DNA from 2 places in the Priestia filamentosa genome. Region 1 is predicted to be linked to the other one. Evidence: riboswitches for the same ligand, from Rfam matches in the RefSeq annotation. Region 1 holds a riboswitch; the other holds the start of a gene.
What was found. A riboswitch is a leader RNA that binds a small molecule or an ion and turns the genes downstream of it on or off. The one in region 1 is predicted to bind FMN.
Positions count from the first base shown of each region.

Region 1 (12,189 bases):
ATCGCGCTTCATTTATCGTTAGAATCGCTTCAAAGACAAGAAGTGAAAATTGATGCGGACAAGCTAGAGCAAGTCTTAACAAACCTTATTGATAATGCTATTCGTCATACACAGGGAGAAGGAGCTGTAACATTAGAAGTCGAAAGTTTACCTAGCGCCCTTTCTCTTAAAGTACAGGACACAGGAGCAGGTATTGCTGAAGAAGATTTGCCATTTGTTTTTGAACGCTTTTATAAAGGAGACAAAGCAAGGACAAGAGGAAAAGCAGGAACTGGTCTTGGACTTGCAATTGCTAAAAATATTGTTGAAGCTCATGAGGGAACAATCCGTGTTCATAGTACATTAGGAAAAGGCACAACATTTTCAATTCGACTGCCACAATAGAAAGAAAAAAGCTAGAAAAGAGCCATCTTTTTCTAGCTTTTTTCTTTTTATTTAGGTAAAGTTTAATTACCATTTATTAGTATTTAGTTTCTTTTATAAAGGTTAGGGGAGGAGGAGAGATGATGAACACTGTACTTGAGCGGCTCTATATAACATATCATCAAGATTTGCTTCGATTTTTAGGATATACAGTTAAAAATCGAGAGAAAGCAGAAGACTTAGCGCAGGAAGTATATATACGTGTTTTGAAATCTTGCAGTAAATTTGAAGGAAATTGTAGTGAAAAGACTTGGCTTTTTACAATTGCTAAAAATATTGCAATAGACTATTTTAGAAAAGAAAAAGGTTTAAAAGAGTGTTGTCTTTTATCAAGTTGGCGGAAGCACATTTGTTGTGAAGAATCTCCTTCTCCAGAAGAACATGCCCTCGTTAAAGAAGAGGTACAGCAGTTATATGAAAGGCTCAGGGCGTGCAAAAATGATTTTCAGCTTGTTTTACTTTGTCGTTTTATTCGTGGATTATCTGTTGGACAGACTGCTCATTTTTTAGGGTGGTCAGAAAGTAAAGTGAAAACAACGCAGCATCGAGCCCTTAAAGCCTTAAGGGCAGAAATGATTGGAGGAAGAAAGCGAAATATAAGCGTCAAATACAGTTAAGAAAAAGATGATGTACAACATTAACTTTTTAACATTTTCCTGGATAAAACTCTTAAAAAACGTAAAGTATATGGGAGATGTCTTAAAATGGGAGAACAGTTTAAGGCAGGGACTAAACATGTTTTTTTAGGAGGAACTACAGCGATGAAAGCACGCATATTTGGAATTATAACAATAGTCGCTTTTATAGTTGGAAGCGGGTCTGTCCAGGGAAATGCTGAAGAAGCCGAACAGTGGATTTGGCCAACTGAAGGAATATTAACAGACTTATTTGGCACACGTCATGCTAAGCATTATGGGATTGATATTGCAGCTCCTATTGGAACAAATGTTGAAACAGTTGCAGATGGTAAAGTGACAAAATCCTATCCTTCCTCAACATATGGAAACGTTGTTTTTATTAAACAAAACAATGGATATGAAGCAGTATACGCTCATTTGCACAAGCGTCTTGTAAAGCAAGGTGACACAGTTAGAAAAGGACAAATAATTGGTGAAGTTGGAAGTACAGGCCGATCTTCGGGAAGTCATCTGCATTTTGAAGTACATAAAGGAAATTGGAATGAACATAAAACAAACGCCGTTGATCCTCTTCCTCTTCTTGATGAAGAAAAGCTCTATGCTTATTTAAGAGGAGGGGTTACAAGGGAAGTTTTTCAGTCTGTTTATGGAGAGACAACAAATGATGGAAAAGTGAAAACAACTGTTCAAAAAGGTGACACGTTATCAAATATTGCCGAGAAATACGGTGTATCAGTTTCAACTTTACAAGCGTGGAATAACTTAAATGAAACAACGATTTATGCTGGAGAAAAGCTTATCGTTCGGCAATAAAAGGTCTCCTAAAAGGAGATCTTTTATTGTTAAGGAAAGGAAAAAGGTTTTTATAATTTACTTTTAATTCGAGAAAAGTTATAATGAACATAAAATCACATATGGTTCATCTTCGGGGCAGGGTGAAATTCCCGACCGGCGGTTATAGCCCGCGAGCTTTCATTGAAAGCAGGATTTGGTGAAATTCCAAAGCCGACAGTACAGTCTGGAAGGGAGAAGGTGGAGGTTCAAACGTTTAATTTTTTAATTGCTAAACGTTTATTAAACGAGCTCTGCTAACTCCTTCAGCTATTTATGAAGGAGTTTATTTGCGTTTAATACAAGAACCTTTCTTCTTTGAGATGGATCGCAAAGAAGGAGAGAGGATTATGAACAAAAATAAAAAGACTCAAAAATTCGTTGCGATAGGAATGCTGAGCAGTATTGCTTATGTACTAATGATGCTTAATTTTCCTATCCCTATTTTCCCAAGCTTTTTGCTTATTGACTTCAGTGAGCTTCCTGCTCTTATTGCAGCAATTGTTTTTGGACCGCTAGCGGGAATTGCAGTTGAAGCAATTAAAAACTTTCTGTATTACGCTGTTCAAGGAAGCATGACAGGTGTTCCAGTTGGATCACTTGCTAATTTTATCGCTGGAGTTTTATATATAGTGCCTGTTGCACTTATGTTTCGCAAATTTCGCAACCGTAAAAGCATTACGCTCGGTCTTACAGTAGGAACTATTTTAACCTCAATTGTTATGAGCATTCTTAATTATTATGTTATTTTACCGGCTTACACATGGTTTTTACAAGCGCCAGCGATGTCAGATAAAATGCTTTATGCAACAGTTACAACAGCTATCTTCCCATTCAACATTGTTAAAGGTGCTATTGTCGGAGTTCTGTTTGGTCTTATGTATGCTAAGATGCATACTTGGATTGCCAAACGCTCTATTCATCCTTCAACATCTGTTTCAAAATAAAAAAAGCTCGTTAGGAATTATCCTAACGAGCTTTTTTCTATTCGTATTTAAGAGCGTCGCCTTCAAAAGGATCGTCCGCTACTTTGATAGACTCAGTTGGGCACCCTTCAAATGCATCCATCATGTCATCTTCAAGTGCCTCTGGTACTTCTACAACGCCTTCATTGTTGTCTAATGTTACAAATGCAATACCTTCGTCGTCGTAGTCGTAGATATCAGGTGCTGCAGCTCCACATGCACCACAAGCAATACATGTGTCCTTGTCAACAATCGTATACTTTGCCATTATAAAGACCTCCTAAAATTCTATCCATCATATAAATTTTATGATTATTGTAGTTATCACGAAACAATACGTTTCATACTCATTAAACATTGTACGGCTGTTTGGATAAGTTTTCAATAGAAAAATCATTCTGTCATTCTAATCCTTATATTAACAACAGGCCCCAAGGAATATCTCGTTGAACCAATTCATTCTGTTCACTATAGTATTACCCGAAAAGGCGTAAGGAAAAACGAATGGAAAATGTCCTTATTTTTCAATTGATCTTTATAGGCTATGCAAAGGGAAAAAAGTGTGTGAACAACAAATGCATGTTAAAATAAAGAAAAAAGAAATGTTATAAGGAGAAGCGTATCTATTATGAATTCTCTTCATATTGTAATGTTATTTTGTCTTCAACGCTTGAAAGAAGAGCGTACAATATATGGGGTTTATCATTTGTTAAAAGGAAAGAAATCAGCCCAAACAATTCAAGATGGGCAAATCTACGGTTTGTCTTTTTTATTCCAATCTTTTCCTTATTTAAAAAAACCATCCTTTGATAGTATGATCACAACCTTAGTTCAAAAAGAGGCTATTACCTCCAAAGGGGAACATGTTTATCAAGTTACAGAAAAAGGGCACGAATATGTACAAAAGTGGTTAACGACTAATAAACTACCATCTTCACTGAACGGCTGGCAGTATGCCAATGTAACATACCCTTTTTGGAAACGTCTTCTTGTTCTGTTTCAAACTGCCTCAAATTTAGTTTACGAAGAGAAGAAATTTGTTCCTGTGACAAGAGATGAGGAAACGTTAAGATGGTTAAAAAACTTTCTTGTGCGAAATGGGCAAAATCGGACTGAATTAGCTCATCAACTCTTTCAAGAACTAAAAAATATTTTGAAGGAAACCCCACAGCTTAATGTGGAGCTATTTGTGCGACAGTTTTCAGGGTATCAGTATGCAGGAGAAACAAACGTTCAAATTGCGAAAGAGTATAATGTTGATGAGCATTATGTGCATCTTTGCCAACTAGCAACAGTGCATTTTATTATTCATATGTTGGAAAAGCAGAAGGATTTGTACAAGTTATTACAAGGATTACTAACCGATTTTAATGTTGTTCTTCCCTTAACATCGTCAGCTAAGGCAACATATGAACTTATGAAGAGAAACAAGTCATTTGAAGATATTATGAGAATTCGTCGTTTGAAAAAAAGTACGATTGAAGATCATTTAGCTGAAATTGCCCTTTTTATAGATGATTTTAGCCTCTCAGACTATGTAACAAATGCTGAACAAGAAGAAATTAAACGCGTCTATTTAAAGCTCAATACAAATAAATTAAAGCCTATCAAAGATGAAGTGTCATCTTCTATTACTTATTTTCAGATTAGGCTTGTGCTTGCTCATTTGACTAAAGAAAGGAGAGTCACATGGAGTTAGAAGATATTCTTTTTAAAAAGTTTGGCTACCAAACATTTAAGCCTGGACAAAAAGAAGTGATAAGTTCTCTTCTAGAGGGAAAGCATACGATAGCTGTTTTGCCAACAGGAACAGGGAAATCGCTATGCTACCAGCTCACAGGTTATATTATCAACAAACCAATTCTTATTGTGTCTCCGCTTCTTTCCCTGATGGAAGACCAAGTTCAGCAGCTTAAAATGAATGGAGAAAAGCGCGTGATTGCTTTGAATAGCTTTTTGCAAGAAAAAGAGTGGAAAAAAGCAGTGAACGAGCTTTCAAAATATAAGTTCATTTACGCTTCTCCAGAAGCACTACAAAATCCACGAACGCTGGATGCTTTGAAACGAATTGGCATCGCTCTTTTTGTTGTTGATGAAGCACACTGTATTTCACAGTGGGGACACGATTTTAGGCTGGAATATTCAATGCTTGGATCAGTGTGGGAAAAACTTGAACGTCCAACTTGTTTAGCCCTAACAGCCACTGCAACAGAAGCGGTTACCAAGGATATTGTGGCACATTTACATTTGGAAGATGTAACAAAGCTTATTTATTCTGTGAATCGTCCTAATATTGGAATGAAAGTTGAACGAGTTGAAAGTATAGAAGAAAAAAAAGAGCATGTACTGCGTTATGTGCAAAAAATGAAAAAACCTTGCCTTATTTATTGCTCAAGCCGAAATTGGACCGAAAACTTAACAGAATATTTGCTTGAGAATGGAGTAAGGAATGTTGCTTTTTATCATGGGGGGATGCCATATAATGAGCGCATTTTGATTCAACAGCAGTTTCTTCATGATCAGCTGGATGTGATTTGTTGCACAAGTGCATTTGGTATGGGCGTAAACAAGAAAAACGTTCGGTTTGTGCTCCACTTTCACCCCCCCACACAGCTTGAAAGCTACGTTCAAGAAATGGGAAGATCAGGAAGGGATGGAAAAGAAAGTTTTTCTGTTGTTCTTTACGATGAGCGCGATGACGAGCTCGCTTTTCACCTTATGAGTAGCGAACTTCCTGACCGTTCATTATGCTATGCTGTTTTATCTATATTAGAAAAGTACCAAGATGGAACGAATGTTTCGCTACTTGATCGGGATATGATCGAGACATATGGCATCAATGAAGTTCACTGGCGTTTTATTCGTTTTCACTTGCAGCAAAATGGTATGATTAAAAATGAAAAACTAGTGAAGATGAACTATAAAGAAGAAATGGTTAACAATATCCAGAAAGCTGTTGAAAGCAGACTTCATGATAAAGAAGCTCGTTTTAAAGAGATGAAAAAGTTTCTACTTTCAAAATCATGTCGTCGTTCCACTATCCTTGATTATTTTCAGAACGATAGTGAGCCTACTCCACCATTATGTTGCGACATTTGCGGGATTGAGGAAGAAGCATATGAAGAACGTGAATGTGTGAACGAGGATAAAAAACCGTATAGTTGGATAAATCATTTATCACATCTGTTAGGACAGAAAGAGGAAAAGTATGAACACTTCTAAGTATAGTGATAGAGAGCTGATTTGGAGTCTATATGGCACACAGGGGTTACTTTTTCTTCTCACAATTGGGCTCGTATTCTTTTTACATGATCAACCAGGAGAATTAGGGGAGTATTTTCAACTTGACTTTAGGGAGCTTTTTTTATTTGGCATGTTTCCAGCCCTTGTTGTTGTGGCAGTGGATCTTTTACTGACAATAAACCTGCCAAGTCATCTTTATGATGATGGAGGAATCAACCGCCAAATTTTTCGCTCTCGCTCCTTTTGGCATATTATCTTTCTTTGTCTTCTTATTTCCTTTGTAGAGGAACTGCTTTTTCGAGGAGTTATACAAGCGCATATCGGTCTTGTTGGAGCAAGTATTATTTTTGCGCTTATTCATGTTCGTTATTTAACAAAACCAGTACTGTTTAGCTCGGTTGTTTTAATGAGTTTTATGATCGGCTTGCTTTTTTGGTGGACGGATAACTTACTTGTAACAATGATGGCTCATTTTGTAATTGATTTTGTACTTGCTTTATATATTCGCTATATTGAAAAAGAAGAACACGCCTAAAAAAACATAATAATGACTAGGACAACCACATACCTATATTAACAAAGCGGAATGTAGGAGGAGTGGGCATGGAGAAAGAAATTCAAGCGCTTGATCATCGTACAGATGAGGCGACAAAGTTTGTATTACAAAGTGTCGTGAAGCGGAAAAGAAAGTTTGATACGTTAACAAAAAAAGAAAAAAAGCTACAGGGGCTATTGCTTCTTTTGGCAGTCGGAATAATGGGGTATACGTGGTTTTCACTTCAAACTTTAGAACAGTTAACGTTTCAATCCGTTCTTACTCATATGCTTGAACGGTCTATTTATTTTATGTTTATTCTTGTGATAGGAAGCCTTTTTTTCTATTTAAAATATGTTCATGAAAAATGTGAGAAGGCAGAAAAAGAATTTCACGAACTTCGGTGTGAAATTATTCAGAAAGCAGGGGAATACTGGCCTCAGCCAACTAGATGGGAAGCGAGACAATCCGTCTTTGCAATGATGTTAAAAAAGTTTGATGTGAATTTATATCACGAGCATAAGTAGCGATAGGACAGACCCATATTCCGTTTTTTTTCATAGTATGAGTTTTGAATACTTTTTATAAAAAAATTTTAAAAAAATTCTTCTCTAACATTTGTGACTGTTAAGGGAACACAGATGTTATATCACCAAGAAAAAGCAGGAGAAGTAGAGGAGGAGATATCGTGAAGTTTATATTTTCCATTGTGTTGTTTCCAGTTGCTTTATTAGGATACATGTGGAAAAATGCATTTGAAAACCGAGTTGTATATCATACGTTCCGTTTCCCGCAGTTTCCCGCTCGTGAAAAACTGCGTCTTTTTTTTATTTCTGATGTTCATAAAAGGAAAATAGATGACAAACTCATTGAGAAAATGAAGGATGAGGTGGACGCTGTTGTTATAGGGGGAGACTTAACGGAAGAGGAAGTGCCTTTTCTTCAAGTAGCAGAAAATGTGCAAAAACTAAAAAGCTTAGCACCTGTTTATTTTGTATGGGGAAATAATGATTATGAAGCAGGAGAAGATGAGCTTTCAGAGTTGCTTGAAGAAAACAGTGTAACTGTCCTTCGTAATGAAGCAAAGTCGTATCTGTTGAAAGAGAATTCGATTGATTTCATTGGTGTGGAAGATGTTTCAAAACGGAAGGCAGATTTAGAAAAAGCTGTTCAAGGTGCAAAAGCTCCTTTTCGTTTACTTTTGAGCCATAATCCTTTCATTATGAGAAGGATAAAGGAGGAGATGAATATTTCTCTCGTTTTGAGCGGTCATACACACGGAGGACAAATTCGCTTTTTTGGATGGGGACCTTACGAGCATGGAGGAGTTTATACAAGAAATGGAACAACTATTTTAATAAGTAATGGATATGGTACAACGAAGGTACCTCTAAGGCTTGGCGCGAAGCCTCAGACACACCATATTACAATTACAAGCTAATGATACAAAATGTATACAACATTTACACAAAAATAATGGTAACGTATAATTCAACTAGATAAAGAAACGATGTTTACTTGGAGGTTCGCAATGGCTTCAAGAGAAGGAAAATATAATATAAAGGCAATTTCACAGATTGTAGGTGTTCAACCTGGAACATTGCGCGCATGGGAGAGACGATACAATATAGTAGATCCTGTCCGTAATGATTCAGGTCATCGGTTGTATACGGATCGAGACCTAAAAACGATAAAATGGCTAACAGACAAAGTAAATAATGGTTTTACAATTAGTCAAGCCGTTTCTCTACTTGAAAAAGAGGCTGTTTTCTCAGTAGAGGAAGAAGATACAGCTACAACAACCTCAAAAATCAAAGAAGACCTTTTGAGGGCTCTCTTATCTTTTCAAGAAACAAGAGCTCAGCAACTTATGGATCAAGCTTTTAGTCTTTATTCAATTGAGAAGGTAGTTATTGAGATTTTAGGGTCGCTATTAATATCCATTGGGGATTTATGGGGAAAAGGGAAAATTACAAGTGCCCATGAGCACTATGCATCACAGCTTATTAAAACAAGAATTGGGATTATTCTTTATTCATTTCCATCGCCACCAATTATGCCAAGAGCAATTGCTGTATGTGGACCAAACGAGCGTCATGAAGTTGGATTACTCATTTTTACGCTTTTCCTAAAAATGAAAGGTTTTGAAGTTATTTATTTAGGGAGCAGCGTCGATAATCAAGATGTAAAAATAGTTGTTGGAGAAGTTCAGCCTTCCTTATTGTTTATGTCATGCACAATGAAAGAAAACCAGGAAGAAACAATATCTCTTGTAAAAGAAGTGAAGCGGGAATTTCCTTCACTTTCAATCGGTCTTGGGGGAGCTGCTTTTTCAAATGTGGAAGATGAAAGCATCCTTTCTTTTATTGTCGGTGATTCAAAACAAGAATGGGAACATTGGATTAACATAAAATTAACAGAGATTCAAATGCAATAAGGTTGTCTTCTTTCTTATAAACATGTAAACTCTATTGTAACAGCACGAATGAACTCTTTTTCAACAAGTGCATATATTAAACTGTTAATGTCGTTGTTTCGGCGAATGGGGAGGGTGTATGATGAGATTAGAGCGCCTGAATTATAACAAGATAAAAATTTTCTTGACGTTTGATGATTTAACAGAACGCGGATTATCAAAAGAGGATATGTGGAACAACTCGTTAAAAGTCCAGCAGCTTTTTAGAGATATGGTTGACCAGGCAAGTGAAGAGTTAGGTTTTCAACCAACACAGTCGCTTGCTGTTGAAGTATTTGCTCTTCAAGCGCAGGGCATGGTCGTTATTTTAACAACAAGTTCTGAAGACCTCTCAGACCAAGAAGATGATGACTTCATGGATGACTATATTCAAATGCAGGTAACGCTAGATGAAAATCAGGACATTTTCTTTGAATTTTCATCGTTTGAAGACGTTATCCAGCTTGCAAATCGACTCTCCCCTTTAGATGTGAAAAGTGGTACGCTTTATTCTTATGGCAAACACTTTTATCTATTAGTGGACACAGAGAATGAAGAGGATTTGGATACAGAAACTCTTGTAGCGCTTTTGGCTGAGTATGGATATCCGTCAACGCTGACAAAATATCGCGTTCATGAGTATGGGAAAATGCTCCTTGAAAAGAATGCGCTATCGTTTATAGCTGAGAAATTTTCATCATGAAAAGAAGAGCGATTTTATATGACGAACGTTCGTCATATAGTCGCTCTTCTTTTAAATTTCTAGAGAATAGTTAATCGCTTTCAAGAAAGTCGATTTTTAAATGTGAAATTTTACGTTTTTCTCTTTGCATCAGCATATGAAAGGTGTATACTATGTCATGAAAGAAGCACCATTTACTATATTTGACTGTGGGAGGTTCTCTAAATGGTTGCCGATAAAATGCAAACCAATGAACATGATGATAGAGACAAAAACGATGTATTAAAGTCAACTCAAACTGTTATACATAGTGCTTTAGAAAAGTTAGGGTATCCAGAAGAAGTATTTGAGCTTTTGAAAGAGCCTTTACGATTAATGACAGTGAAGATTCCTGTACGTATGGATGATGGCTCTGTGAAAGTTTTTACAGGTTACCGTGCACAGCATAATGATGCTGTTGGGCCAACAAAGGGAGGAATTCGTTTTCACCCGGGTGTAACAGAAAAAGAAGTTAAAGCGCTTTCTATTTGGATGAGTTTGAAATGTGGTATCGTTGATCTTCCTTATGGTGGTGGAAAAGGCGGTATTGTATGTGACCCACGCAATATGTCATTTGGTGAGCTTGAGCGCTTAAGTCGCGGCTATGTAAGATCCATTAGCCAAATTGTTGGACCGACAAAAGATATTCCAGCTCCAGATGTTTTTACAAACTCGCAAATTATGGCATGGATGATGGATGAGTACAGCCGAATTGATGAATTTAATTCTCCTGGTTTTATTACAGGAAAACCGCTTGTGCTTGGTGGCTCACATGGTCGTGAAACAGCAACAGCTAAAGGAGTAACAATTTGCATTCGTGAAGCAGCGAAAGCAAAAGGAATTGAACTAGAAGGAGCACGCGTTGTTGTTCAAGGATTTGGAAACGCAGGTAGCTTTTTATCCAAATTTATGCATGATGCTGGAGCTAAAATAGTAGGCATCTCTGATGCATACGGAGCTCTTCATGATCCAAACGGTCTTGATATCGATTATTTACTAGATCGACGAGATAGTTTTGGTACTGTAACAAAGCTTTTTGATAGTACAATTACAAACAAAGAGCTTTTAGAACTTGATTGTGATATTCTTGTCCCAGCAGCTATCGAAAATCAAATTACAGAAGAAAATGCAAATGATATACGAGCAAGCATTGTAGTTGAAGCTGCAAACGGACCTACAACGCTTGAAGCGACTAAAATTTTATCTGAAAGAGGCATTCTCCTTGTGCCAGATGTGCTAGCGAGCGCTGGGGGAGTCACTGTTTCTTATTTTGAATGGGTTCAAAATAATCAAGGTTATTATTGGACAGAAGAAGAAGTAGAGCAAAAGCTGGAAACAGTAATGGTCAAATCATTTCATAACATTTACAATATATCAAAAACGAGAAAAGTGGATATGCGCCTAGCTGCATATATGGTTGGCGTTAGAAAAATGGCTGAAGCCTCTCGTTTTAGAGGGTGGATTTAAAGCCCTATATTTGCATCCATCCAAAAAATCTCCTAATATAGATTAGGAGATTTTTTTAATTTATAAGAAAAAAGCTTTAATTTTACTTGCTCTTATACAGTTTAATAAATAGTGAAGTTTTTTTACCACTAAGGAGGAGCGGCAATGGAAAAGGAAAGAGTTATAATTGTTGGAGGAGGCCCTTGTGGACTAGCTGCCTCGCTTGCTCTGCAAGCGGAAGGGATAGATGCCCTTGTTATTGAAAAAGGGAACATTGTGAACGCAATCTACCATTACCCAACACATCAAACATTTTTTAGTTCAAGTGCAAAGTTGGAGATAGGTGATGTTCCTTTTATTACAGAAAATCGGAAGCCAAAGCGCAATCAGGCGCTTGCATACTATCGTGAAGTTGTGGAACGTAAACAAATTCGCGTGAATGCGTTCGAAAAAGTCGTTAAAGTGGAAAAGCAATCAAATGGAATGTTTTATGTTTTTACAGATAAGGAAACGTATGAAGCAGAGAAGGTAATCATTGCGACTGGTTACTATGATCATCCAAACTACATGAACGTAAAGGGCGAAGATCTTCCAAAAGTTTTTCACTATTTCAAAGAAGCACATCCATATTACAACTGTGATGTTGTGGTAATCGGAGGGAAAAATTCAAGTATTGATGCATCGCTTGAACTTGTAAAAGCAGGAGCGCGAGTGACAGTGTTGTACCGTGGTGCTGAATATTCACCAAGCATTAAGCCTTGGGTGTTACCAGAGTTTGAAGCCCTTGTTCGCAACGAAACCGTTCAAATGGAGTTTGGCGCGAATGTGAAAGAAATCACGGAATCGCATCTCACATATGTAAAAGGAACAGAAGTTCATAAAATTAAAAATGACTTTGTCTTTGCTATGACAGGATACCATCCAGATCACGC
Region 1 is NZ_FXAJ01000001.1:546,531-558,719, forward strand. Features, by position in the region: gene B9N79_RS02935 (ATP-binding protein) at 1-384, shown strand, start outside; gene B9N79_RS02940 (sigma-70 family RNA polymerase sigma factor) at 507-1,040, shown strand; gene B9N79_RS02945 (peptidoglycan DD-metalloendopeptidase family protein) at 1,185-1,874, shown strand; FMN riboswitch at 1,979-2,099, shown strand; gene B9N79_RS02950 (ECF transporter S component) at 2,243-2,839, shown strand; gene B9N79_RS02955 (ferredoxin) at 2,877-3,125, opposite strand; gene B9N79_RS02960 (YpbB family protein) at 3,486-4,556, shown strand; gene B9N79_RS02965 (RecQ family ATP-dependent DNA helicase) at 4,547-6,079, shown strand; gene B9N79_RS02970 (CPBP family intramembrane glutamic endopeptidase) at 6,066-6,635, shown strand; gene B9N79_RS02975 (DUF2663 family protein) at 6,704-7,162, shown strand; gene B9N79_RS02980 (metallophosphoesterase) at 7,324-8,076, shown strand; gene B9N79_RS02985 (MerR family transcriptional regulator) at 8,167-9,072, shown strand; gene B9N79_RS02990 (genetic competence negative regulator) at 9,194-9,793, shown strand; gene B9N79_RS02995 (Glu/Leu/Phe/Val family dehydrogenase) at 9,998-11,278, shown strand; gene B9N79_RS03000 (YpdA family putative bacillithiol disulfide reductase) at 11,423-12,189, shown strand, end outside.

Region 2 (12,189 bases), on a different contig from region 1:
CCTTTCCCCGCCGTTACAGCAAACATACATACATAATCCATAATGCCAGATTCTTTTGGTTTTAAGTAATCTGCTAAACAAAGGAACGGTTCTTTTTGCTGACGAGGAAACGTAAAACGCTCAATCTCTGTTTTTTCATCAGAATCATAAATAACAACATCATCTCCATCAGATTGAGCAGGAAAGAATTGATATGTGGCAGATGGTTTAATAAGGTTTTCTTGTTTAGAAAGAGTCATTAAATCATCGATCATTTCTTTCATTCCAACTACTTTTTCATCTTTTTCAGCAAGAAGACGAGAAATTTTCCCCTTTACTCCAAGGTGATGACCAAGGAGCATTTGCAAGTTAATATAAGGCTCGACCATTGCAAGGCTATAGTTTTTGATAACATGCTTTTTTAAATCATTTGGTATATAAACAGGAGCATCTGTTGAGATATTTGAGCGTTTTGGAACAACGATTTCTGTCTTAACAGCTGTAGCAGGTTTTTCTAAAAGGGCAACAGCACTCTCTTTTTGTCTACGCTCTTCAATCATTTCACCCATTTTTTCTTCATCGCGCAGTGAATTTGCAAGAGACAATCCTTCCATTGCATCTTTTGCATATAACACAAGCCCGTTATATTCCGCAGAAATCTTTTGATCCGTAAATCGACGAGAAAGGGCAGCTCCTCCAACTAAAATCGGAACCGAAATTTTAGCTTGGGTCAAGTCTTGAGCTGTGATCACCATTTGTTGAGCCGATTTCACAAGAAGTCCTGATAATCCAACGATATCTGGCTTTTCATCGTTGATTGCCTTAATTAAATCTTGCGGAGTGACTTTAATACCGAGGTCTACTACGCGAAAACCATTATTGCTTAAAATAATATCCACTAAATTTTTTCCAATATCGTGCACATCACCTTTTACAGTAGCTAAGATGACTTTTCCTTTTCCTGTATCATCTTCTTTCTTTTCCATATATGGCTCAAGATGAGCAACAGAAGCTTTCATAACTTCTGCACTTTGCAGAACTTCTGCTACAATAAGCTGATTTAAATTGAAAAGACGTCCAACTTCGCTCATGCCGTCCATAAGTGGTCCGTTAATAATATCGAGCGGATCATCAAACTTTTGTAAAGCTTGATCAAGATCTGGAATTAGTCCTTCTTTTGTTCCTTCAATAACGTAACTTGCAAGGCGCTCTTCAAGTGTTAATGTACTAGCATCAACTTTTTTCTCTTTTTTCTTGCCGCGATAAAATTCAGTAAACGTTTGAAGGGTTTCATCATTGGTTTTGAAAAGAAGATTATCTGCTAGCTTGATCTCTTCTTCTGGAATAGAGGCGAAGCGCTCTAGTTTTTCTGTATTTACAATTGCATAGTCAAGTCCTGCCTGTGTGCAGTGATAGAGAAAGACAGCATTTAGAATTTCACGTCCAACAGGAGGCAAACCAAACGAAACGTTACTAACACCAAGCATTGTAAGACAGCGTGGAAAATGCTGCTTAATGAGACGAATTCCTTCTACTGTTGCTTCTGCTGATCCAATATATTGTTCATCCCCTGTTCCAACAGGGAAGACGAGTGGATCAAAAATAATATCATCAGGTTTAATGCCATACTTTGTTGTGAGTAACTCGTAAGATCGCTTAGCAATTTCAAGCTTGCGCTGTGCTGTTACGCCCATTCCAACTTCATCAATTGTCCCGACAACAATTGCTCCTCCATATTTATGAAGAAGGGGAGTGATTGCTTCAAAGCGTTCTTCCCCATCCTCTAAATTGATGGAGTTAATAATTGCTTTACCTTGAGAATACTTTAGCGCACGTTCAATGACTGCTTCATCTGTTGAGTCAATCACAAGAGGGACTTTTACTTTCTTCACAACTTCCTGAATAAAAGTCTCCATGTCTTCCATTTCATCACGGTCAGGATCTGCCAAGCAAATGTCAATGACATGAGCGCCATTTTTAACTTGAGCACGAGCAACTTCAGAAGCTTCTTCAAATTTTCCTTCAGCAATAAGGCGTTTGAATTTGCGAGAGCCAATTACGTTTGTTCGTTCCCCAACAAAAAGAGGTCTCATCGTGTCTTCGTACACAAAAGATTCAATTCCTGACACAGCATGAGCGTGATCTTTTTCAGGGAGAGAACGAGGAGGAATCTGTTCAACAGTTTCCCGAAGAGCTTTAATATGAGCAGGAGTTGTTCCACAGCATCCTCCAACAAGGTTTAACCAACCTTTTTCAGCAAAACCGCCAATTTTTTTAGCTAAAAGTTCAGGAGATTCATGATATTGTCCTTCTTCATCAGGAAGTCCTGCATTTGGATAACAGCTTACTGCGGTTGTAGCAAGCCCTGATAGAGAGCGAATATGATCTGTCATAAACTCAGGACCTGTTGCACAGTTTAATCCAACAGAAATAGGTTTCATATGCTCAAGAGAAAGGTAGAAAGATTCAATATCCTGCCCAGCAAGCGTTGTGCCCATTGGTTCAATCGTACCTGATACCATAAGCGGCACTTCTTTATTAAAATGTTCAAAAGCTTTCTGAATGCCGAGGAACCCTGCTTTTACATTCAGCATATCTTGACATGTTTCAAGTAAAAGTAGGTCAACGCCACCTGTTAGAAGGCCTTTCGCTTGTTCAAAATAATCTTCAACAAGAGCATCAAACGTTGTTCCACCTGTTACAGAAAGAGTTTTTGTTGTAGGCCCCATTGCACCTGCCACATAGCGGGGCCAGTCAGGGGATGAATATTTATCACAAGCAGCGCGTGCAAGTTTTGCTGAAGCAACATTAAGCTCAAAAGCAAGCGAGCCAAGATCATATTCATCTAGAACAAGGGCTGTTCCCCCAAACGTATTTGTTTCAATAATATCTGCTCCAGCTTCTAAATATTGCTCATGAATAGATTGAATGAGTTCTGGTTTTGTTTTAGATAAATACTCATTACAACCTTCATATTCTTCGCCACCAAAATCATCTGCTGTTAAGTTGGCATTTTGAATCATTGTTCCCATCGCGCCATCAACAATTAGAATGCGTTTCTGTAATTGTTCTGTGATGTTTGTGAAAGCCATTTAAATCTTCCTTTCTATTGAAACAAGTTCTTTTGCTTTAATATAGTTAGCGAGCTCAACTGTCATCTCATAGCGCATAAACGGAGTGATTAAATACAAGCCGTTGAAAAGCTCATATGCTCTATCAATGAGCTCTTTTGCAAGTAGAATTCCTTCTTTAGCACTTTGTTCTTTATCGTGTTCAATTTTCTCCATACGGGTTAGAATATTTTCTGACAGTTTAATGCCAGGAACTTCATGATGTAAGAAACGAGCATTTTTAGCACCTGTAAGCGGCATAATACCGATATAGATAGGAGCTTTTAAACTTTTAGTTGCTTCATAGACATCTTCAAGCTGCTCAATTGAATAAATAGGCTGAGAGATAAAGTAATCTGCTCCACAATCAACTTTTTTCTCAAGGCGTTGCACGGCTCTGTCAAGGTGGCGGACATTAGGGTTGAAAGCTCCTGCAATTGAAAAGTTTGTTTTTTGGCCAAGAGGTTTACCTGAAAATGAAACTCCCTCATTGAACTGTTTAATAAGGCGAATCAAATCAAAAGAAGAGAGATCATATACAGATGTAGCACCAGGGAAATCTCCAATCTTTGATGGATCGCCTGTTAGAGCAAGAACCTGATTGAATCCTAGCGTATGCATGCCCATTAAGTGTGACTGAAGACCAATCAAGTTATGATCTCGACACGTTAAATGAATAAGTGGGCGCGTTTTTAGCTGATCTTTTAAAAGTGAAGCCATCGCTAGGTTACTAATACGTGGACTTGCTAGAGAGTTATCCGCAAGTGTTAATGCATCAATCCCAGCTGCTTGAAGAGCATGAGCTCCCTTTAGAAATTTATCAACTCCAAGCTTTTTAGGTGGATCAAGTTCAACAATAATAGAGTGCTTTTCTTGTACAATTTCATGAAGATGGGGTTGTGCCTGAATCTCTTGACTAAGAACCTCAATTGGTGGAGCTTCCTTTACGGTTTTTTCTGTAATCGGTACAGCATTTTTGAGCGCTTTTGCCATTGCTTCAATATGGGAAGGTGTTGTTCCGCAGCATCCGCCAAGTAATCGAACTCCTTGGTCTTTAAACGCAAGAGCTGTTTTGTAGAAATAGTCTGGATCTGTTTCATAAATAAGGCGACCATCAACATATTGAGGTAAACTAGCATTTGGATATGCTGATAGAAAACTTTTATCTAAAAGAGGAACTTCCTCTAAAATTTCAAGCATATGATAAGGACCTTGACGACAGTTTGTACCTACAACATCTGCTCCGAGTTCTTCTAATATTTTTAAAGCTTTCACAATAGGGGTGCCGTCTTGAAGAACTCCTTTTTCATGGAGAGAGACGTTTGTCACGATAGGTTTATCTGTCTCATGACGTGCGATTTCTAAAACGGTTTTCAGCTCTTCCAAGTCATAAAATGTTTCAAAAAGAAGTCCGTCAACATCCTCAGACAAAAGCCAAAAAAGCTGTTCTCTAAAGCTTCTTTTAATTTCTTCAAGAGAAATAATACTTTTTTGGAACGATCGAATTCCGCCAATTGTACCTAGAACGTATCCAGAATCTCCAACTGCTTTTTTTGCGAGACGAACTCCTTCAATGTTGATGTCCTTTACTTTTTCTTCCGCTCCATATCTTTTAAGCTTCGGGAAATTTGCTCCATATGTATTTGTTTGAATAACAGAAGCACCTGCTTTTTGATATGCTTTGTGAATGTTAAAAATATCTTCTGGCTTTGTAATGTTTAATTCTTCAAAACAGTTATCAATTCCGTGAGCATGAAGCAGTGTGCCCATTGCCCCATCCCCAATTAGAATTTTCGACTGCAAATCCTCAAGTAAACCCATCTTCATCTCCCCCTTTTAGTGAATATCACTTTCCTAATAAAAAAAGCCTTCTTTATGAAAAGAAGACTTATAGTTGTCTTCTTATCTTCTAAGCAAATATGCTTACTGGATTTAGCACCTTGTTACAAACGTAACTGGTTGCTGAAGTTTCATAGGGCCAGTCCCTCCACTTCTCGTGATAAGAAATATTTATATACATATTAATTTGGATAATTTTTAAATATACTAATAATAACTTTTACTTTTCCTTGGAAAGTGTATCTGATTTTTGAAATTATACAATAATTTCTGAACATTTTAAACCCTTTTTTTAAAATTCTCTTTTTTAAGGGCAAATATACTCTAAAAAAGCTGAAGGGATAAATTTGGATATTGAACTTTATTTTAGGAAGAATGTTCGGATTTAAAAGGGAAAGAATCAGAAAGTACAAGAAAAGAAGCAAAAAGTTATGACTTTTGTGAGAACCTCTGCTATAATAAAGTCAAATTTCATAGTTATCCTTCGGGGTCAGGTGAAAATCCTAACCGGCGGTGGTGAATAATGATTGTATTCTAAGCCCGCGACCCGCATGTCTTTACTGAGATGCGGTTGATCAAGTTTGAATCTTGAGCCGACAGTTAAAGTCTGGATGGGAGAAGGATCAGGTGCGACACTATCAGTTTGTGTTTTTTTAAACGTGCATAACGTTTTTTAAGCATACACATGATAGTCTGTTTTCGCTTATTTTCATTTTGTCAATATACTGATTCAGCATCTCTACCCCTTTAGGACGCATTCCTAAAGGGGTTTTTACGTATAAAGGGGTTCGTAATGGAGGGGGAAAAGTGAACGATCAAGCATATATGAAACTTGCTATACAAATGGCAAGTGCGACAATAGGACAAACTAAACCGAATCCAGCAGTTGGAGCTGTTGTTGTAAAAGATGGAGCAATCGTTGGAATGGGTGCACATTTAAAAGCAGGTGAACCACATGCTGAAGTTCATGCTTTAAATATGGCAGGAGACAAAGCTTATGGTGCGACAATTTATGTCACTCTTGAACCTTGTAGCCATTATGGGAAAACACCTCCATGTGCAGAGCTTATTATCCAAAAAGGCATTAAGCGCGCTGTTGTTGCATCTCTTGATTCAAATCCGCTTGTAGGTGGAAGAGGGATGGAAATGATGAAAAAGGCAGGCATCGAAGTGAAAGTCGGCGTTCTTGAAAAAGAGGCCAAAGCACTTAATCCTTTTTTTCTTCATTTTATGAGAGAAAAGCGTCCCTTTGTGACATTAAAGGCTGCCATGAGTTTGGATGGTAAAATTGCAACAAAAACTGGAGAAAGCAAGTGGATCACAGGTGAACAAGCAAGACTTGATGGTCATCGTCTTCGGCATTCTCATGATGGAATTCTAGTTGGAGCAAATACAGTGATAGCTGATAATCCATTGTTGACAACAAGAATTATGGGCCATGCGCGTCACCCAATTCGTATTGTGCTAGACACCACCCTTAAAATTTCACCTGAGGCTAAGATTTTTCAAGATGATTCTGCTGAAACGTGGATTATTACAGGAAATGTTGGAGAAGAGAAGAAAGCTCCTTTTGTTAAAGAGCATGTTTCTATTTTTTCACTCCAGCAGCCTCAAAATATAGAGCATATTTTAGAACTTTTAGCAGCAAAAGGAGTTCAGTCCCTGTTAGTTGAAGGAGGAGCAACTGTTCATGGAGCTTTTTTACAGAGCAGACTTTTTGATGAAGTAGTTTCCTACGTTGCCCCTATTTTAATAGGTGGGAAAGATGCTCCAAGTGCATTTGGTGGAGCTGGTTTTTCTACAATGGCTGAAACGCAGCATCTTGAGATTATAGAAACAAGTGTATTAGGTGAAGACCTTAAAATTGTCTCTAGAAAGAAAGGGAAATAATATGTTCACAGGGATTATAGAAGAAATAGGAGAAATTGAACGAGTTGAAAAAAAGACAGATGCCATTATTTTTTCAATTCGAGCAAAAGAAATTTTAAAAGATGTAAATCTTGGTGATAGCATTTCAGTAAATGGAGTTTGTTTAACTGTCACAAGCTTTACAAAAGATCGATTTACTGTCGATGTTATGCCAGAAACGATTAAAGCAACAAACTTAAAGGACTTCAAGCAAGGAGTGAAAGTAAATTTAGAAAGAGCAATGGCAGCGAACGGGCGATTTGGAGGACATTTTGTTTCAGGCCATATTGATGGTACAGGAGAAATTATTGAAGTAACGCCAAAAGGCAATGCAATTTATTACCGTATTCATCTTTCAGAGAATTTAACTCGTTCCCTGTTATTAAAAGGCTCTGTTGCTCTCGATGGAACAAGCTTAACTATTTTTGGGCTTGAGCGGGATGAACTAGTTGTTTCACTTATTCCGCATACAACGGATTATACGATTTTAGGAGCTAAAAAACGAGGGGACACCGTTAATATTGAGTGCGATATGATTGGAAAATATCTTCATAAGTTTGTTCATAAAGAAGAAGCAAAACCAGAGGATAAGCTAAGCTATGAGTTTCTGAAAAATCATGGATTTTAAAAAAGAGGTGTCAAAATGTTTAACAAAATTGAAGAGGCATTAGAAGATTTAAAAAAAGGAAAAGTCGTTATTGTATGTGATGACGAGGACCGGGAAAATGAAGGAGACTTTATTGTTCTAGGAGAGCATGCTACACCTGAAAATGTTAATCTAATGGCTGTGCATGGGCGTGGACTTATTTGTACGCCGCTGTCAGAAAAGCGTGCTGAGGAGCTTGAGCTTTCACCAATGGTTTCTCAAAATACAGATTCCCATGGAACAGCATTTACAGTCAGCATTGATCATAAATCAACAACAACAGGTATTAGTGCTTTTGAACGCTCTGAAACAATTCAAGCTCTCTTAGATAAAGAGGCTAAGCCAGCTGATTTTCGTCGACCTGGTCATGTTTTCCCTTTAATTGCTAAAGAGGGAGGCGTTCTTCGCAGAGCAGGTCATACTGAAGCTGCTGTTGATTTGGCAAAGCTTTGCGGATCTCAAGAAGTAGCTGTAATCTGTGAAGTAATGAAGGAAGACGGCACCATGGCGCGTGTCCCTGACTTAATAGAGCTTGCAAAAAAACTGGATGTAAAGCTTATTACAATCAAGGAACTGATTGCATACCGTCGTAAGCATGATAAACTTGTGAAACGAGAAGTGCAAATTGAACTTCCAACGTCATTTGGTCACTTTAAGGTATTTGGATATTCTAATTCTGTGGACGATCGTGAACATATCGCTCTTGTAAAAGGAGATATAAATAAAGGAGATGTCCCGCTTGTCCGTGTTCACTCTGAATGTTTGACAGGAGATGTGTTTGGTTCACATCGCTGCGATTGTGGACCACAGCTTCATGCAGCTCTTTCTCAAATTGAGAAATCAGGAAAAGGTGTTCTTCTTTATATGCGTCAAGAAGGACGTGGCATTGGACTCTTAAATAAACTAAAAGCGTACAAGCTTCAAGAAGAGGGATATGACACAGTTGAAGCAAATGAAAAACTAGGTTTCGGAGCGGACTTGCGTGAATATGGATTAGGAGCTCAAATTCTTCGTGATTTAGGAATTGAAAAGATGCAACTTTTAACAAATAACCCAAGAAAAATTGCTGGGTTAAAAGGATATGGTTTAGACGTTGTCGAGCGTGTCCCGCTTGAAATGCCTGTCTTAAAAGACAATGAACACTATCTTCATACAAAAGTTGAGAAATTAGGACATTTACTACACTTTTAAAAGGAAAGAGGAGAAAAGAAATGGCAAAAACATTTGAAGGACATTTAGTAGGAACAGGATTAAAAGTAGGAATCGTTGTAGGGCGTTTTAATGAATTTATTACAGGCAAACTTCTAGGTGGAGCAGAAGATGGATTGAAACGTCATGGAGTGGACCCTGATGATATTGATATCGCTTGGGTACCAGGCGCATTTGAAATCCCGCTTGTAGCAAAAAAACTAGCAGCATCTAAGAAATATGATGCGGTTATTACTCTTGGTACTGTAATCCGTGGATCAACACCACACTTTGATTATGTATGCAATGAAGTAGCTAAAGGTGTATCTGCTCAAAGTCTTGAAACAGGCGTTCCAGTTATATTTGGAGTTTTAACAACGGAAACAATCGAACAAGCAGTTGAGCGTGCAGGAACAAAAGCAGGAAACAAGGGATGGGACGCAGCCATTTCGGCTATTGAAATGGCAAATCTTCTAAAAGGTATTGAATAATTCATTACTTCTCCAAAGAGAGCGCTAAAGATCTTCTTTAGCGCTCTTTTTCGTATATCTTTTAGACGTTGATACATGCTAAAAAGTGTCGGAAAGGAGGGGGGAGTTTGTCGCAGTCACTGCCTTTTTTTATTCTTCTTGTTTTTAGTTTACTTTTGACTGTCTTTATATTATGGAGAAAATGGAACAAGAGGCTTTTGCTCTTATTCTTATTTATTGGCGGTTTAGCGCACTTATTAGATTTTTTTATTATGTTTATTTTAAATAGCTACGTATACAAGCCTCATTTTGTTCAGAACAACTATTATGATAATATGCTGGGCTCTCTTGTCTCCCAAACGTTTGTTTATCCAACAGCAGCTTTAATTGTTGTAGCTTACAATTGGTCTATTTTTAGGGTTTTTCTTTTGTCTTTTTTATTTATGGGAATTGAAACGCTCTTTTTATCACTCGGCATATATGAACATTTTTGGTGGAAGACATTTTATACAGGCATTTTTATGTTTATCGGTTTTCTTATTGCGAAGAAATGGTATGAGTTGATGAACAGAGGAGACGATTCGAAATGGAGAAATGTTCTCACTCTTTACTTTGCGGCTTTTGTGATCAGTGGGATAGGCCTTTCGTTAATCACGGTTTTCACATCTTTAAATACGCTAAGTACAGGCTTTTTCAGTGTGGGAGAAAGGGAGCAAAGTATCCTAGCCACCATTTATATAGGCATCGTAATTTTCCTTTATAGCATGTCTGTTGTATATGGCAAAAACTCACTATATACGTATGGTTTGCTTTGTATTATCTGTGCTGTAAGTTACAGTTTGGTTATACTCAATATTTTAGAAATAACTGCTGTATATAAACTGCTTTCTATATGCTTGTATAATGTAATTGTTTTAATTATTATTAAATCAATCCATAATCGTCTTCTCTTCTTATAAAATGAATATTGGGCCTAGAAGAAAGAGAATACAGCGTTTCCATTGATTTCATAAAACGATATGTTGACGTTGTGAAAATGGTTTCGTAATATGGAAAGATGACAGAGAAGCTATAAGGAGTGGGGAATGAGTGAAAAGCACCTTTTTAGTGAAAAAGGTACTAAACAATAATGTATTAATTGCCACCCATGATGAATATAAAGAGACCGTCATGATTGGCAAGGGTATAGGTTTTGGGAAAAAAGGCGGAGAGGAAATTACAGAAACTTCAGCTGAAAAGTTATTTATTTTACACAATGAACGGGAACAAGAACAATATAAAATGTTGCTCACTCAAGTCGATGAGAAAATTGTAGTCATTATGAATGATATTATTTCTTATATTCAACAACATGTGAAAACGCCTTTAAATGAGCATATTCATATTAGCCTAACAGACCATATTTCTTTTGCTATTAAGCGTGTGAAGCAAGGGATGGATATTAATAATCCTTTTTTGCTTGAAACAAAGGTACTTTATCCTACCGAATACGAGCTTGCAAGGCACGTTTTGGAGATGATTAAGGAACAAACGGGTATTTCCCTTCCAGAAGGAGAAATAGGGTTTGTTGCGCTTCATATTCACACAGCAATTACAGCGCGTGACTTGTCTGAGATTAACCGACATTCAGAACTTATTCAAACAATTATTAGCATGATTGAGCAAGGTTTTTCTATAACATTAGATAAAGAATCTTTAAATTATATGCGTCTTATCCGCCATCTTCACTTCGCAATTGAACGTGCAAATAAAGGGGAAGAAGTAGAAGAACCAAAAAAATTATCAGAGCTATTGAAAAAAGAGTATCCCTTGTGCTACAATCTTTCTTGGAAAGTAGTAAAAGTGATGCAACAAGCGCTTTCACGCCCTGTTGATGAGGCAGAGGCAGTTTACTTAACAATGCATTTACAGCGTTTAATGACAAAAATATAAATAACAGCATTCATTTCAATACGTGTTACTGATACGATCAGGCATGAGTGGAGAGATGAAACGACTCTAATTAAGGGACAAGTATACCCTTTTAGGAGACCGTTTCCGACCACTCATGCCTTTTTATATTTTCTAAGAAAGCGTTTTAACAAAAGATGGTTTATGCATGGATTGAAAACGTTGTTGCACACTATAAAAGGACAGAAAAAAAGGGGGCTACTTCATGTTTAAGAAGCTTTTTGGGGTTCTGCAAAAAATCGGGAAAGCTTTGATGCTTCCTGTAGCGATTTTACCTGCTGCAGGTCTTCTGCTCGCATTTGGTACAGCATTCCAAAATGAGCAAACATTAAAGTATATTCCGGCACTTGGAGCTGATTGGTTTCAGCTAGTAGCGACAGTAATGGCACAAGCAGGTGACATTGTTTTTGCTAACTTGCCATTATTGTTTGCTGTGGGAGTTGCGGTTGGTTTAGCAGGAGGAGATGGTGTTGCAGGTTTAGCTGCGATTATCGGATATTTAATCCTGAATGTTACAATGGGAACTATTTTAACTGGGACAGGACAATTAGATCCTGCAATGTTTAATGTTGGGTCAACTATAGAGAAAGACCCGGCATTTGCAAACGTCTTAGGAATTCCTACGATGCAAACAGGGGTATTTGGTGGTATCATCGTTGGGGTATTAGCTGCTTCAATGTATAATCGTTTTTACCAAATTTCGCTTCCGCAATATTTAGGCTTCTTTGCAGGAAAACGATTTGTACCAATTGCTACAGCTGTTTCATCTTTAATCTTAGGATTAATTATGATGGTAGTATGGCCACCAATTCAAAGTGGTTTAAACACATTTTCACAAACGATGTTGAATGCAAATCCAATGCTTTCAGCTTTTATTTTCGGGGTAATTGAACGTTCATTAATTCCGTTTGGTCTTCATCATATTTTCTATTCGCCGTTTTGGTATGAATTTGGAGAATATATTGATAAAGCAGGGAATTTAGTCCGTGGAGATCAGCGAATCTTTATGGCACAGTTAAAGGATAATGTTGATCAATTTACAGCAGGAACATACATGGTTGGTAAGTACGTATTCATGATGTTTGGTTTACCAGCAGCA
Region 2 is NZ_FXAJ01000003.1:115,352-127,540, forward strand. Features, by position in the region: gene metH (methionine synthase) at 1-3,071, opposite strand, end outside; gene B9N79_RS14105 (bifunctional homocysteine S-methyltransferase/methylenetetrahydrofolate reductase) at 3,072-4,910, opposite strand; SAM riboswitch class I at 4,989-5,095, opposite strand; FMN riboswitch at 5,405-5,555, shown strand; gene ribD (bifunctional diaminohydroxyphosphoribosylaminopyrimidine deaminase/5-amino-6-(5-phosphoribosylamino)uracil reductase RibD) at 5,736-6,818, shown strand; gene ribE (riboflavin synthase) at 6,820-7,464, shown strand; gene B9N79_RS14120 (bifunctional 3,4-dihydroxy-2-butanone-4-phosphate synthase/GTP cyclohydrolase II) at 7,480-8,673, shown strand; gene ribH (6,7-dimethyl-8-ribityllumazine synthase) at 8,694-9,161, shown strand; gene B9N79_RS14130 (hypothetical protein) at 9,269-10,099, shown strand; gene glcT (glucose PTS transporter transcription antiterminator GlcT) at 10,230-11,072, shown strand; gene ptsG (glucose-specific PTS transporter subunit IIBC) at 11,296-12,189, shown strand, end outside.
Region 2: another riboswitch for FMN. It lies ahead of ribD (bifunctional diaminohydroxyphosphoribosylaminopyrimidine deaminase/5-amino-6-(5-phosphoribosylamino)uracil reductase RibD); the one in region 1 lies ahead of B9N79_RS02950 (ECF transporter S component).